One region of the Arthrobacter sp. USHLN218 genome, then DNA from elsewhere that is predicted to be linked to it. Evidence: riboswitches for the same ligand, from Rfam matches in the RefSeq annotation. Region 1 holds a riboswitch; the other holds the start of a gene.
What was found. Region 1 has a riboswitch for cyclic di-AMP ahead of WFH44_RS20480 (C40 family peptidase). Riboswitches for the same ligand answer to the same signal wherever they lie in the genome.
Positions count from the first base shown of each region.

Region 2: linked by a shared signal. The riboswitch ahead of WFH44_RS16910 (hypothetical protein) and the one ahead of WFH44_RS20480 (C40 family peptidase) in region 1 are both predicted to bind cyclic di-AMP.

Region 1 covers NZ_JBBCYT010000012.1:74,465-81,434, reverse strand. Annotated here, with positions in the region: gene fdhD (formate dehydrogenase accessory sulfurtransferase FdhD) at 1-314, opposite strand, end outside; gene WFH44_RS20500 (molybdopterin molybdotransferase MoeA) at 339-1,535, opposite strand; gene WFH44_RS20495 (DUF6457 domain-containing protein) at 1,532-1,831, opposite strand; gene mobA (molybdenum cofactor guanylyltransferase) at 1,888-2,547, opposite strand; gene WFH44_RS20485 (HNH endonuclease) at 2,547-3,047, opposite strand; gene WFH44_RS20480 (C40 family peptidase) at 3,321-4,100, opposite strand; cyclic di-AMP (ydaO/yuaA leader) riboswitch at 4,105-4,270, opposite strand; gene WFH44_RS20475 (M23 family metallopeptidase) at 4,633-5,229, opposite strand; cyclic di-AMP (ydaO/yuaA leader) riboswitch at 5,420-5,637, opposite strand; gene WFH44_RS20470 (metal-dependent transcriptional regulator) at 5,757-6,452, opposite strand; gene serC (phosphoserine transaminase) at 6,707-6,970, shown strand, end outside.
Region 2 covers NZ_JBBCYT010000007.1:267,032-274,001, forward strand. Annotated here, with positions in the region: gene WFH44_RS16890 (helix-turn-helix transcriptional regulator) at 1-805, opposite strand, end outside; gene WFH44_RS16895 (MFS transporter) at 908-2,359, shown strand; gene WFH44_RS16900 (aldo/keto reductase) at 2,441-3,436, shown strand; gene WFH44_RS16905 (zinc-dependent alcohol dehydrogenase family protein) at 3,579-4,610, shown strand; cyclic di-AMP (ydaO/yuaA leader) riboswitch at 4,761-4,953, shown strand; gene WFH44_RS16910 (hypothetical protein) at 4,956-5,936, shown strand; gene WFH44_RS16915 (response regulator transcription factor) at 6,108-6,970, shown strand, end outside.

The DNA.
Region 1 (6,970 bases):
GAGGTATCCGGCAGCGGCACGCCCGGGGCCAGCTGGGCCTCAATGACGTTGTAGGTCTGCCGGCCCTCCTCATCCTCGCCGGCGCAGAACCGCATTGCACCGAGCTGCTCGGGTTGCCACACGACACCCTCGGAGACGAGGAACCCGGCGACCAGGTCGAAGTCGTCGCCCGGCGTGCGCATTGTGACGCTAAATGGCTTCCGGTCCAGCCGGATTTCCAACGGCTCTTCGGCCGCCAAGACGTCTTCCCGGCGCCGCGGCGGGCCCGCCAGGCTGAGTTTGAGCACCTTCCGGCGCTGCGTTACGCGTCCCATGTTTTCCTCCCGTTCAAGCCTAAGTCACCATGGCAGCGGCAGGGTTGGCAACTGCTCTCCCCGGCGCGCGCCTTCCGGGGGAACAACGACGACGCCGGACGCCGCTGCGAGGCCGCGCATCATCGCCGATCCGACGTGGTCTGCCGGCACGGCGCCCTCCTCGTCGAGCGCGTACGGGACGAGCCGGTGCCTGCCCTCGAGGGGAGCCAAGCGGACGCCGGACTGCACGCTGCCCAGCGGCGGAAGCCGTTGGCCGGTCAGGCCGGCGAGCAGCGGCGCGCCGAGGGTGAGCAGGGCCATCATGGCCGCCAGCGGATTGCCCGGCAGCCCGACCACCAGCCGGCCGTCGGCAAGGCGGGCCAGCAGGGCAGGATGCCCCGGGCGCATGCGGATGGAGGGGACCAGGATCTGCGCGTCCACCGCCTCCAGCACGGCGCGCAGATGGTCCGCGCGCGAGTGCCCGGTGCCGCCGGTGGTCACGACGACGCGGCCTCCGCAGCCCTCGATGGCGGCACGGGTCGCCGCAAAATCGTCGGGCAGCCGGCACGGCAGGAACGGCTTTCCTCCGAGTGCCGAGACGATGGCAGGCAGCGTCGGCCCGAAGGTGTCGCGGACGTGGCCCGGTGCCGGGAGCCCCGAGGTCACGACCTCGTCGCCGGTGAGCAGCAGGGCGACTTCGGGAGCCGGATGGACCGGCAGTCCGTCGTGGCCGCAGACGGCCGCAATGGCCAGGTGGGCCGGCGTCAACCGGGTCCCCGCCTCCACCACCGTGTCCCCGGCGGCCGCCTCCTCGCCGGCGGGACGGATGTGGCGCCCGGGCGCGGGTTCTTCGCCGGAAACGCCGGGTGCCTTCTCCAGCAGCGGCCGACCGTGCGCCTCTCCGGCCACGCCGTATTCGCTGCGCAGCACGGCATTCGTGCCTTCCGGGATCAGGCCGCCGGTGACGACCGGGGCAGCCTCGCCCGAGCGCAGGGCACTGCCCGGAGGCCGCAGCAGCCAGGGGTCCGCACCGGAGACCGCCCAGCCGTCCATGGCTGAGGAGGCATAGTGCGGCACCGGGAGCTGTGCGGCCACCCGCTCGGCGAGGACCAGGCCCAGGCACCGCTCCAGCGGGACGGTTTCGGCCGACCCGGCGGGGTCTTGTCCAAGCACTTCGCGGCCGGCAGACCAGGCCTTCTCCCTGGCCGCCGCCCAGGCAACGGAGTCAGGCTCGGCGCTCACGCCTGCGCTGGCTGGTCCGGGTCGGCTGCGTCGCCGTGCCGCCGGGCCACCTCGTCTGCAACCCGGCTCGCCGCGCGCATCGCGGTCTCGGCGGAGGCCTGGCCGGAAGCCACGGCCAAACCGGCGGCGTAGCCGACAATGAACGTCGTCACCGGGGCCGCGGGCCGGACCACGCTGTGGGCCGCCACGCCGGCCAGGCCGAGTACCGATTCAAGGTCGACGGGCGTGTCCTCGATTTCGAGGGCGGCGAGCAGTTCCGCGACAAAGGGTTGCAGCTGCTCTTCGACGGCGGCCATCCGGTCCTCCGATGTTCTCCCCGGCGGGCGGGGCTAGGCACGATCTTTAGATCAGGCTACGGCGCAGGCCGCTCGATGCCAAAGCGCCCGGCATCCTCCCACGTGTCCACGTCGTCGGTAGCCGCGGCGGCCAGCGGAAACCGGGCCGCGGGCAGGTCCGCAATCAGCTTGCGCACCGAAAGCCCCTGCAGTTCGGCCGCGGTGAACCGGGCCAGTGCCTCCCGGAGCGCACGGCTGTCCGCGCAGCACGCCAGCGGCTGGACCCGTCCGCCGGCGTCAACGGGCAGCCACAGCCGCACGGAGGGATCGGCGGCGACGGCGTCCAGCAGCTGCCCGGGCAGCCGACCGGCGGCGGGCATGTCGCAGGCAAGGATCAAGGTGAGGCCCGCGCCCCGCGCGCCTCCGCCGTCGTACTCCTTTCCGGTTCCCTGGTCCAGCGCCGCAACACCGGCCGCGATGCCGGCGGCCGGACCGGCGAAGGGAGGGTCTTCCCGGGTCAAGACGACTGCGGGAGCGTCGGCGCCGCGGCGGAACGCGGCCAACTCGCCAGCCAGCTCTCCGGGGCCAACCACGGCAATCCGCCGCGCCCCGCTGACTGCTTCCAGGGTCCGCAGCAGCAGCGTTTTGCCGTCCAGCCGCAGCAAGGCCTTCGGCGTGCCGGACAGGCGCGAGGATCTGCCGCCGGCCAGGACGACGGCGTCAAAAGTACGGTCCATCAGGCCGCCGGATTGCGGTCCAGGAACTCGCTCCAGGCCGGGGCGGGCCGGTCGAGTTCGCGGATCCGCCAATGAGTGCCGTGAGGTGCGCGCGGAACGATCCGCAGGTGCCAGCCCAGCTGGTTCAGGGTGCGGTCCCCCTTGGCGTTATTGCACCGCAGGCAGCAGGCCACAAGGTTCTCCCAGCTGTCCTCCCCGCCGCGCGAACGCGGCTTGACATGGTCTACCGTGTTGGCGGTCTTGCCGCAGTAGGCGCACAGGTAGCCGTCCCGGCGCAGCACGCCGCGGCGGGTGACCGTCGTGTCCTGCCGGTACGGGATTTTGATGTAGCGGTTGAGCAGGATCACGGAGGGACGTCCCAGGATGTCGTTCGGTCCGACCACCGGGTCCCCGTCTTCGGCGATGACGCTCGCTTTGCCAGTGAGCACAAGGAGCAGCGCCCGGCGGAAGGTCACTACCGCCAGCGGCTCATATCCAGCGTTCAGAACGAGTGTGCGCATCGCACATTCCTGTTCGTCCGACCACGTCCGGTCAGCGGGATCACTGCTGTGCCCGGCCATGATGTTTCGTCACCGACAAGAGTTAGAGTAAGCGCAATTCGCGGCGCTGCGCTAATTCTTTCCGCTGCCGGACCGGCGCCGCTTCTCGCGGGCATCAGCTGAAACCTTTTGTCGCCACGCATTAACGACGGAACGCCGCACCGTTGCGGTGCGGCGTTCCGTGGACGCGTCGGCCGCCGGGATGCTGTGCAACCGGCCGGCTTAGGGTCGTGCTTAGGCGCTGGGACGGATGAAGACCGGGCCCGAGCCGATGTAGGCGTCGGCCAGGGTCGTGGTGTATCCGGTCCAGCCGCCGTGGATGGCCTGGCCGTTGCCCACGTAGATGGCGATGTGGGGAACGCCGGCTCCGGCGTCGTCGTAGTAGATCATGTCGCCCGGCTGGGGCGTGGAGACCTGGGTGCCGTAGGCGAAGAACTGGGCGGGGGCGAGGTCGCCGACGGAGATGCCTGCGGAGCGCAGGGCGTTCTCGACCATGGCGGTGCAGTCCTGGGAAACGCCGATCTGGCTGTAGGCGGAGGCGACCAGGGCGGCACCGATGCCGCTGGCGGCTACATCGGTCTTCTTCTCTTCCTTGGGGGCCGAGGCAGCCGGAGCTTCTTCGGCGGGTGACTCTGAGGCGGGTGCTTCTTCGGCGGGCGCCACTTCTTCAGCGACAGCTTCAACGACCGGTTCCGGCTCTTCCACCGGCGCCGGCGTGGAGCTGATGCTCGGGCGGTCGAATTCGAGGTCGGCGGTGCTGGAAGCCTGGACGGCCTCGACCTGGATGCGGGAGGGAGCGGAGGCGGCTGCCTGGACGGAGGCGTCGCGCTGGACGGCGGTTGCCTGGGCGGGAACGCCAACGGTCAGGACCAGTCCGGACGCAGCAGCGATGACCGCAGCCTGGCGACCTACGGAACCGGCGTTCGAGGAAACAGCCTTGGAGATCGTCTCCAACGGGCTGGTACGCACGGGGACGGCACGATGGCGACCCGTGACAGAAGTGTTCTTAGACACGATCAATACCTCTCCCCATGCCTGCGAGGTGAGCTGTCGGGTTCGGATGGGAGTCATCCGGCCATGGGCATTTCCGGCAATTGTCCGTAAATGGCCCAAAACTTAACCCCAAGGGTTTCTACTGAAACCCGTAAAGTGGTTCCCCCGCCCCTGCCATGCGAATTTTTTGTGCGAACGGACCCCGGTCGGTGGCAGAGCTCGGCAATCCATCCGGAGGAGCCAAATCATCTCTGCGATTTGGCACGAGTTAGAGAATATACGATCACCGGATATAAGTCACATTCAGATCACAGCGCGGCGACGGAACGATCACGACGGAAGCGTCGCAGGTCGGAACGATTCACCAACTGCGAGCAAAAGCCGGGCTAAACCGGCCGGAAGTGAATTCCGCCACAGCAGCCTAAGCACCGCGGAATCGTTGCGGAATGACAACGGAACGGACTTGGCATTGCGGAGAAAATTCCAGGCAGGGCAGGCCCGGCCATTTCGTCGGATACCGCTGCGGCCATTTCATCCGCCGCCGAGGAAAGGTTTAGAGCCAGCCCTTCGGATCCACCATGTCCCCATTCACGACAACTTCGAAATGGAGGTGGCAGCCGGTGGAATTGCCGGTCGTGCCGCTCTGGGCGAGGAGGTCGCCGCGGGTGACCTTGTCGCCCACCTCGGCACTGATGCTGGTGAGGTGGTTGTAGGTGGTCTTCAGCCCGTTGCCGTGGTCCACGACGACGCGGTTCCCATAGCCGCCTGCCCAGCCGGCTTCGGTCACGGTACCGCCGGCTGCCGAGTAGACCGGGCTGCCGCACGCTGCCCCGTAGTCCTGGCCGGTATGCATTTCCCCGGCGTAACCGGTAACCGGGTTGACCCGGAAGCCGAACGGGGAGGTCATCTTCATGCTGTCCATCGGCTGGGACAGCGTCCCTTCGCTGCCGATCGGCTTGGCGTCTTCCCCGGCGGCCACCATGACCTGCTCGAGCTTCGTGTCCGGGTCGAACGTGCTGCCCAGGCCGGTCCGCTGGAACTGGAGTTCGACCTCGGCCGCGGCAGTGACCGGCTGTCCGGAAACCGCGACCGCTCCTGCTGCCTCGGGCAGGTCCGCACCGGGGGCGGCCGTTCCGGCCGTCGTCGGCAAAATGATAGTCAGCGCCAGCCCCGAGGCAGCGGCGGCGACGGCAGCCTTGTGGCCTGCCCCGCGGAACGACGGCCTCGGTGATGCTGCAACTTCGGCGCGGCGGCGGCCGGTGGCTGCGGTGCGTGGCCGCCGGGCCGGAGCGGGCGCGGCTGAACGGCGCCGTCCCGTTGCTCTTAGTTCTGACAACAGTCTTCCCTCTCCTGGAAGCCTGCGAAGTTAGCTGTCGGGTTCGAGTAGAAGAAACTCGGCCACGCCGGGCATGCGGCATCAGCGGACAAACGCAGCTGGTGCCGAACCCGGGCGAGGCTTCACCCCAAGGCAGCTGAACGGTGCTGCCGTTTGGATGGGTCCTCCGCCCCTGTCGGATCGAGACGCTGATCCGCCGACAGGGTTCGGCTGCGGATCAGGTAACGCCAATGCATCGGCGCCAAGCACCAACTATAGGGGCATACCGCCGCAAGTGATAAATCCGTTATCCAACTCTGTGGATAACGGATTTATCCGTCGTGACCAGGGCGGAGACGTTCCTAGCCCAGGGCGACAAAGATGTGGGCTGCGACTTCGGGCGGAAGCTCGAGGGCTCCATCGATGCCGGGCACACGGACCGAGATGTACTCGCCGGCCGTGGCCAGCTGCAGCTCCGCACCCGGCTTGAGGCCGCCCTCTTCCAGCTGGACCAGCAGTTCCGGGTCCACCTGGATCGGTTCGGCCAGCCGGACGATGACCACCCGCTGCTCCGCCGAGTAGCCGCGCATGGCCTCGGTCAGGTTCACCATCCCGGTCGCGAATTCGGCGGCGGGTTCGCCGCCGAGAGCTTCGAGTCCGGGAATCGGGTTGCCGTAGGGCGATTCCTTGGGCCTGCCCAGCAGCTCATAGAGACGCTGTTCCACCCGCTCGCTCATCACGTGTTCCCAGCGGCAGGCTTCATCGTGGACATACGCCCACTCCAGCCCGATCACGTCGGCGAGGAGCCGCTCCGCCAGCCGGTGCTTCCGCATGACCTCGACCGCGCGCCGGCGCCCGTGCTCGGTCAGTTCCAGGTGGCGGTCATCCGAAACCACCACGAGGCCGTCGCGCTCCATCCGCCCGATCGTCTGCGAAACGGTGGGACCGGAATGGCGCAGCCGCTCGGCGATGCGTGCCCGAAGGGCAACGATGTTCTCCTCTTCCAGCTCGAGAATCGTCCGCAGATACATCTCGGTGGTGTCGATGAGATCAGTCACTTATTTCTTGCTCCTCGGCGCAGATGGCGGGAATCCGCTTCTCAAACCGACGCACCGGCGTCGTTGTCCCACAGTCCAGATTAGCCTGTTTGCCGCGCTGGGCAGGTAACGGGGCGCCAGCCCGCGCGCTCTGACGGTTCCATAATGCGGGACTACCGCCCGCTGGCTTACGGGCCGGCCGGAGGGTACGGCAGAATATAGACGGTTCAAGGGCGAACTCCAGTCAACACCGTAGCCGGCCAGGAAGAGACCAGATGAGCGACAACCAGTCCATCAGCATCCCCACAGAACTGCTCCCCCAGGACGGACGCTTCGGTGCCGGTCCCTCGAAGATCCGCCCCGAGCAGATCGATGCCGTAGTTCAGGCAGGCCGGAACCTGCTGGGAACCTCCCACCGGCAGGCTCCCGTCAAGAACCTCGTCGGCAGCGTGCGCGAAGGACTGAAGGAGTTCTTCCAGGCACCGGAAGGCTACGAGGTGGTTCTCGGCATCGGCGGGGCAACGGCGTTCTGGGACATC
Region 2 (6,970 bases), on a different contig from region 1:
CCTCCGACGGCGTGTTCGGGTCGGCGGTGTATACGTTGATCCGCAGTCCGGGGTCGGAGGGCAGTTCGAGGGCTTCGTATGTCAGGTCCAGGTCGCCGACGATGGGGTGGTGGAGCCTTTTGCGGCCGGTGCGGTGGTACTTGACGTCGTGCCGGGCCCATCGGGTGCGGAACTCCTCGCTGCGGGTGGAGAGTTCCCCGATCAGGTCCGTGAGGTCCTTGTCGTAGGGATTTTTCCCGGCGGTGGACCGCAGGACGGCGACGATGTCGTCGGCGCTGCGCTCCCATTCGGCGAAGAACTCGCGGGCCTTAGGGTTGAGGAAGGTGAATCGTGCGCTGTTGGGCGGGGTAGTTCGTTCTGCCATCATGTCCAGATAAAGGGCGCGGCCGAGCTCGTTGGCGGCCAGGACGTCGCCGCGGTCGTTACGCACCCAAGCGGGCGCCGTCGTAATCGCGTCGATGACCCGCTGCACACTGGGCCGCACCGTCAGGGGACTGCGCTTGCGCCGCACCCGGGGAGCGGCTGAAGCAGCGCGGGCCAGATCGAAAAGGTGGGCCGTCTCGGCGTCGTCAAGCTTCAGGGCGCGCGCGAGGGCCTCCAAAACGCTGTCCGAGGCGCCGGAGAGGTTTCCGCGCTCCAGGCGGATGTAGTAATCGATGCTCATCCCGGCGAGCATGGCGACTTCCTCGCGGCGCAGTCCGGCCACGCGGCGGTTGCCGCCGTAGGCCGGCAGCCCGGCTTCCTCGGGCGTGATCCGGGCACGGCGGGAAGACAGGAACTTCCGCACGTCGTCGCTGTGTGTCATGGGATCCACGCTACGCCCGGGCTTGGGAGCGAGGGAGGCACTGCCATTACCCGGAACGACCGTGACTCCCTGACTCTAAGGAATCGCGGTTGCATGGAAAGCATGAAACGAGCACCCACAACAGCTGCCCGCCCGGCGGCGATCCTGGCAATCATCCTGGCAAGCTACTTCATGATTCTTTTGGACAACTCGGTCATCTTCACTGCCCTGCCCAGCCTGCAGGCCGAGCTGCTGTTGAGCACCGGTGAGCTCTCGTGGATCCAGGATGCCTACACGCTGGTCTTCGGCGGCCTGCTGCTCCTGGGCGCCCGGGCCGGCGACTTGCTCGGGCGCCGGCGCGTGTTCGTGTTCGGGCTGGTGGTGTTCTCGCTCGCGTCGCTGCTGATCGGCCTGGCGCCGGCGGGCTGGTTTGCGATCGCCGGCCGCGCCGTACAGGGCGTAGGCGCTGCGATCGTGGCACCGGCGTCGTTGTCGTTGCTTACCGCGAGCTTCCCGGAAGGCCGTGAGCGGATCAGGGCCGTGTCCCTGTACGGGGCGACGGCCGGGATCGGCGCCAGCCTCGGGCTGGTGGTCGGCGGCGCCCTGGCCCATTGGATCTCGTGGCGGGCCGGGTTCTTCGTCAACGTCCCGATCGGGGCTTTGATGATCGCGCTTGCTCCCCGGTTCCTGCCCGAGACCGGACGCGCCCGCGGACGCTTCGACGTGCCCGGCGCGCTCACGGCGACCCTGGGCGTGGGCGCGCTCGTCTTCGGCATCATCCACACCGCCGAGGCCGGCTGGAACGAGCCGGTCACCACGATGGCAGTGAGCGCCGGCGCCGTACTCCTGGCCGTGTTCGTGCTGATCGAGCGCAAGGCGGCCCAGCCGATCATGCCGCTGCGCCTGTTCGCGAGCCGCCGCCGCACCGGCGCCTACGTGGCCCGCTTCCTCTACCTCGGTGCGATGATCGGGTTCTTCTTCTTCACCACGCAGTACATGCAGGAAGTCCTCGGCTTCAACCCGCTGCAGGCCGGGATCGGCTTCCTGCCGATGACCGCCGTGAACTTCGCCGTCGCCATGAGCATCCCGCCGCTGGTCAGGCGGATGCCGGGCTCGGCTGCCCTATTGGCAGGGATCCTGATCACCCTCGCCGGGATGTTCTGGCTCAGCCGGGCCGGGGCCGACTCGAGCTACGGGACGGCAGTCGCCCTGCCGATGATCCTCATCGGTGCCGGCCAGGGGTTGGCCTTCGCGCCCTTGACGTCATTCGGGATTGCCGGTGCCCCGGCGGCAGACGCCGGCGCCGCGTCCGGCCTGGTGAACACCTTCCACCAGGTAGGCACCTGCCTGGGACTCGGCATCGCCGTCGCGGCCGCAGCCACCGTCCCTGCCGGCGGCCCTGCCACAGGGCAACTGGCTGCGCAGGTCAGCGCCGCCCTCACCACCGGCAGCGTCCTCCTGCTCCTGGCCCTGGCGGTCAGCGCAGCCCTCATCCTGCCCGCAGACCTCGCGGCCCGGCGGATCCGCGAAACCCCGGCCACCGTGTCCGTGCCGCAGGCCGCGCACGCGCGCTGACCACCTGAACCCGGGTTCGTTCTTTGCAGCACCTGCCCCTCGACCACCACCTGTTCCCCACGAAACAAAGGAAAAACTCCCATGAAAACACGCAAGCTCGGCGACGGCCTGGAAACTTCTGCCATGGGCCTCGGCTGCATGGGCCTGAGCTTCGGCCTCGGCCCCGCTACCGACCGGGCCGAAGCCCTTGCCGTCATCCGGTCCGCCGCCGAACGCGGCGTCACCCTGTTCGACACCGCCGAAGGCTACGGCCCTTACCTCAACGAAGACCTCGTCGGTGAAGCCCTGCAGCCCATCCGGGACGACGTTGTGGTGGCCACCAAGTTCGGGTTCGACATCAACGAGAACGGCGAAACGGTCGGGCTCAACAGCCGCCCGGCGCATATCCGCGACGTCGTCGACGCCTCGCTGCGCCGGCTGCGCACAGACCACATCGACGTGCTTTACCAGCACCGGGTCGACCCGAACGTTCCGATGGAGGACGTCGCGGGCACCGTCAAGGACCTGATCGCCGAGGGCAAGGTGCGCCACTTCGGCCTGTCCGAGGCGAGCGAAACCAATATCCGCCGCGCCCACGCCGTCCAGCCCATCGCAGTCATCCAGGACCACTACTCGCTGTGGATGCGGGAGCCGGAAACCACGAAGTTCGGGGTCTGCGAGGAGCTCGGGATCGGACTGGTCGCCTGGGGCCCGCTCGGACAGGGCTTCCTCACCGGCGGCATCACCCGGGACATGAAGTTCGACCACCCCAATGATCTCCGCGCGGACTTCCCGCGCTTCATCCCGGAGGCACTCGAGGCGAACTTCGCCCTGGTCGACTTCCTTAAGGATTTCGGCACCGAAAAAGGCGCCTCCCCGGCACAGATCGCCCTCGCCTGGCTGCTGGCGCAGAAACCCTGGGTCGTGCCGATCCCCGGCGGCACACACCTGACCCACCTGGACGACAATCTGCCCGCAGCCGACCTCGAACTCACCGCGAACGACCTCCGGCGGATCGACGAAGCCCTCGCCGCCCTCGACCTCGTCGGCGCACCCCTCTCCGCCGGGCTCGACGCCGCCATCGACCGCGACCGCTAACCACAGGCAACCTACCGGCCCCGACTCCATCGAAGCCGGCCGGCTTAACACGCCGGCACTCATGGGGGTACTGACAGGCACTCCCAGGCGATCCATGCCCGGTGTTGACTGAAACCCGACACAACCACTAAGGAACCCCACCATGCGAGCAACACTGATGTACGGCGCCGGAGACGTGCGCGTCGAAGCCGTCCCCAACCCCGCCATCCAGGAACCCGCCGACGCGATCGTGCGCATCGTCGCAGGCTGCATCTGCGGCAGCGACCTGTGGCCCTACGCCTCCATGCCGCAGACCCCCGAGGGCGCGCGGATGGGTCACGAATTCGTCGGCATCGTCGAAGAACTCGGATCCGAGGTGACCGGCCTAGCGATCGGGGACTTCGTCATCGCACCGTTCGTCGCTTCCGACGGTACGTGCGATTTCTGCCGGGAGGGACTGCAGACCTCCTGCCGCCACGGGGCCCACTGGGGCGGACATGATGACGGGGGCCAGGGTGAATTCGCCCGTGTCCCGCAGGCCTCCGGGACCTTGGTCGTTGTCCCTGCCGGCTTCGATGAGAAGCTGATTCCGTCACTGTTGAGCCTCTCCGATGTGATGTCGACCGGATACCATGCGGCCAAGAAGGCCGGCATCGCGCCAGGCCAGACGGTCACGGTGATCGGTGACGGCGCGGTCGGCCTCTCAGCGGTCATCTCCGCCAAGCTGATGGGCGCCTCGCGCATCATCCTCATGGGACGGCACCCGGACCGCACGGACCTTGGCCGCGAATTCGGTGCCACCGACGTGGTTTCCGAACGCGGTGAGGAGGGCATCACCAGGGTCAAGGAACTCACGAACGGCGAGGGCACGCACGCCGTGCTCGAAGCCGTGGGCCTCAAGCCTGCGCTCGAGATGGCCATTGGCGTCGTCCGTGACGGCGGCGTCATCAGCCGCGTCGGGGCACCGCAGTTCTCCGACGTGCCGCTCGGGTTCCCCGAGTTCATGCGCAACATCACGCTCACCGGCGGCGTCGCGCCCGCCAGGGCGTACATCGACGAACTACTGCCGCTCGTGCTCGACGGCACCATCGAACCGGGCAAGGTCTTTGACCGGACCATTGGCTTGGACGACGTGCCTGCAGGCTATCGGGCAATGGCCAGCCGCGAAGCCCTGAAGGTACTCGTTCGCCCGTGACCCAGGTCCCGGGACCGACAATGGCCCCGGGACCTGCGTTTTGCCTGCTCAGCGCGTGCGTGAGCACGAACACATGTCACGGGTTTGTAACGATTCAGCAGGGGGCGATACGTTAGATGGCGCCATGCTCCGGACGGTGCCATGGCCTGGTGCGCACGCCGAACTCTGCCAGCGTACCTGTCCGTTCAATTGCACTGGCAGAGGTGGAGGAACCATCATCGGCGCCACCGGCGCCTTGGGGTGAAGTGCGGCCAGCCGAAGCAGTTCCTGCTGTGCGGCGGCCGCGCCGGGATGCTCTCTCTCGAATCCGACAGCTAACTTCTCAGGCGTGTAGAGAGGATTCCCGTGAAGATTCACTCATCGCGCGGTCGCCGGCGTGCCGGCTCCGCCGTTCCACCCGGCCGCCGCGTTCGCGGCCGCCGAAGCGCCGCCGCAGCCTCCTCTGCGGCCGGACTCTCCTCGGTTCGGAAGCCGGTGGCGTTCACCGGCATCGCCGCCGTCGCCACCGGGCTGGCAGCGGCCGTGGTCCTGCCGCTGATTCAGCCAGCGGAACCGGATGCCGCGGGCAACCCCTCGGACGCCAAGACGTTCACGACGACCGGATCGGTAGCGGTATCGACCAGCAGCACGACTCCCGCGTACGACCGGCCCACGGTGGACAGCAAGGCGGCCTCCACCGAGGCTGAACCAAAGCCGGCGGCAGGCGACGTGCTGCCGACCGCCGGCGCCGCTTCCCCGCAGGTCCCCGCGGCAGGAGCGAATGGCCCTGCCGAGGAGCCTGCTGCCGTCCCGACCAGCGACGGTGCGGGAGCAACGGGGACGCCGGAGGCTGCGAGCGCCCCGGCCACCGGCTCGACCCGGGACAAGGCGGCGGCCGCGACCGGTCCGTCCCGGGCCGCCACCGCGGACCCGACCTCGGTGCCGGAATCGACGGGCACGGCGGCGGCCGCGACCGGTCCGTCCCGGGCCGCCACCGCGGACCCGACCTCGGTGCCGGAATCGACGGGCACGGCGTCGTCCGCGCCGGCGAGCCCGCGCCCCACCGCATCCGCCACCCGCACCGAGCGGGCCGTGCCCGACCAGACCGCTCCGGCCCAGCGCAGCGCGCGGGCCACGACGTCGGTGTCTCCGAAGCCTGCTCCGTCCACCGAAACGACCGCTCCCGGTGGTCTTCCCGTGCCTGGCGTATCGGTGGAAATCGGCACTTCGGAGGGCGAAGCGGCGCTGGGGAAGCTTCGGGCAGTGCGCGGCGAGACCGTCGACGACCCGAACTGGCGCTGGATCCGCGCGCATCTGCACGGGCGCGAGGAAGAACGCAGCCGCTAGGCCCTCGTGCTGGTCCGCGGGGACAGAATCCCGCACGCCCCTGCCTCGGACCTGCGGCGGGAGTACGACGGCGGAACTCACGTTCCGCCGTCGTACTTGCTTGAGCTGCGGGCAGCTCAACGGCGGCTCGACCAATTCCCGGATGCGGGATTACCGTTGAGATGGAGTCCGATGATGGACGATTTCAACGCACTGGTGGACACGGCGCGGACGGCCTACGCCCGCGGTGACTGGCATGCCGCCTATCGGGATTTCGGGCGCGCCAGGGAGCTCTCCGGATTGTCAGCGGCGGATCTTGGCCTGCTGGGCAGCGCCGCCTGGTGGGTCGGGGAGGTCCGGGAATCGCTGTCCCTGTCCGAGGAGGTGTACCACCGCTTCCTGGACGGTGGCGAGCCGGCCGAAGCGGCCATGAAAGCGTTGAACCTGGGCCTGTTGTGGTTCATCCGGGGCGACCTCGTGATTGCCTCCGGCTGGGCCAGCCGGGCTCGGCGGATCCTGGCCGACATGCCGGAGGGGCCGGCGCAGGGCTACCTGCTGTACCTGGACGCGTCAATTGCCTTCGACTTCAGCCCCGACGGACCGGCGGCGCAGGCCGCGGCACGGCTGCAGGAGCTGGCCCGCCGGCACCGCGCACCGGAGCTGACCTCGTTCGGGTTGGTCCTGTCCGGGCTGGTCGATCTGCGCGCCGGCAGGACGGCGTCGGGTTTCGCGCAGCTGGATGAGGCGATGCTGCCCGTGCTCGCCGGGGCGATCCCGCCGGAATGGGCCGGGGACATCTACTGCACGGTGATCCATGCCTGCCATGAACTGGGGGACCTGCCGCGCATGAGCGCCTGGACCCGCGCCACGGAGCAATGGTGCCAGCAGTTCCACGGGGAAGTGGTCTACGCGGGCATCTGCCGCATCCACCGGCTGCAGCTGCTCAGTGTGGAGGGCCGGTGGGGCGAGGCGGAGGCGGCCATCGAGCGCAGCGGCGCGGAGCTGGTCGGCCGGAACAACTGGGTGGCGGGCGAGGCCTTCTACCAACTGGGCGA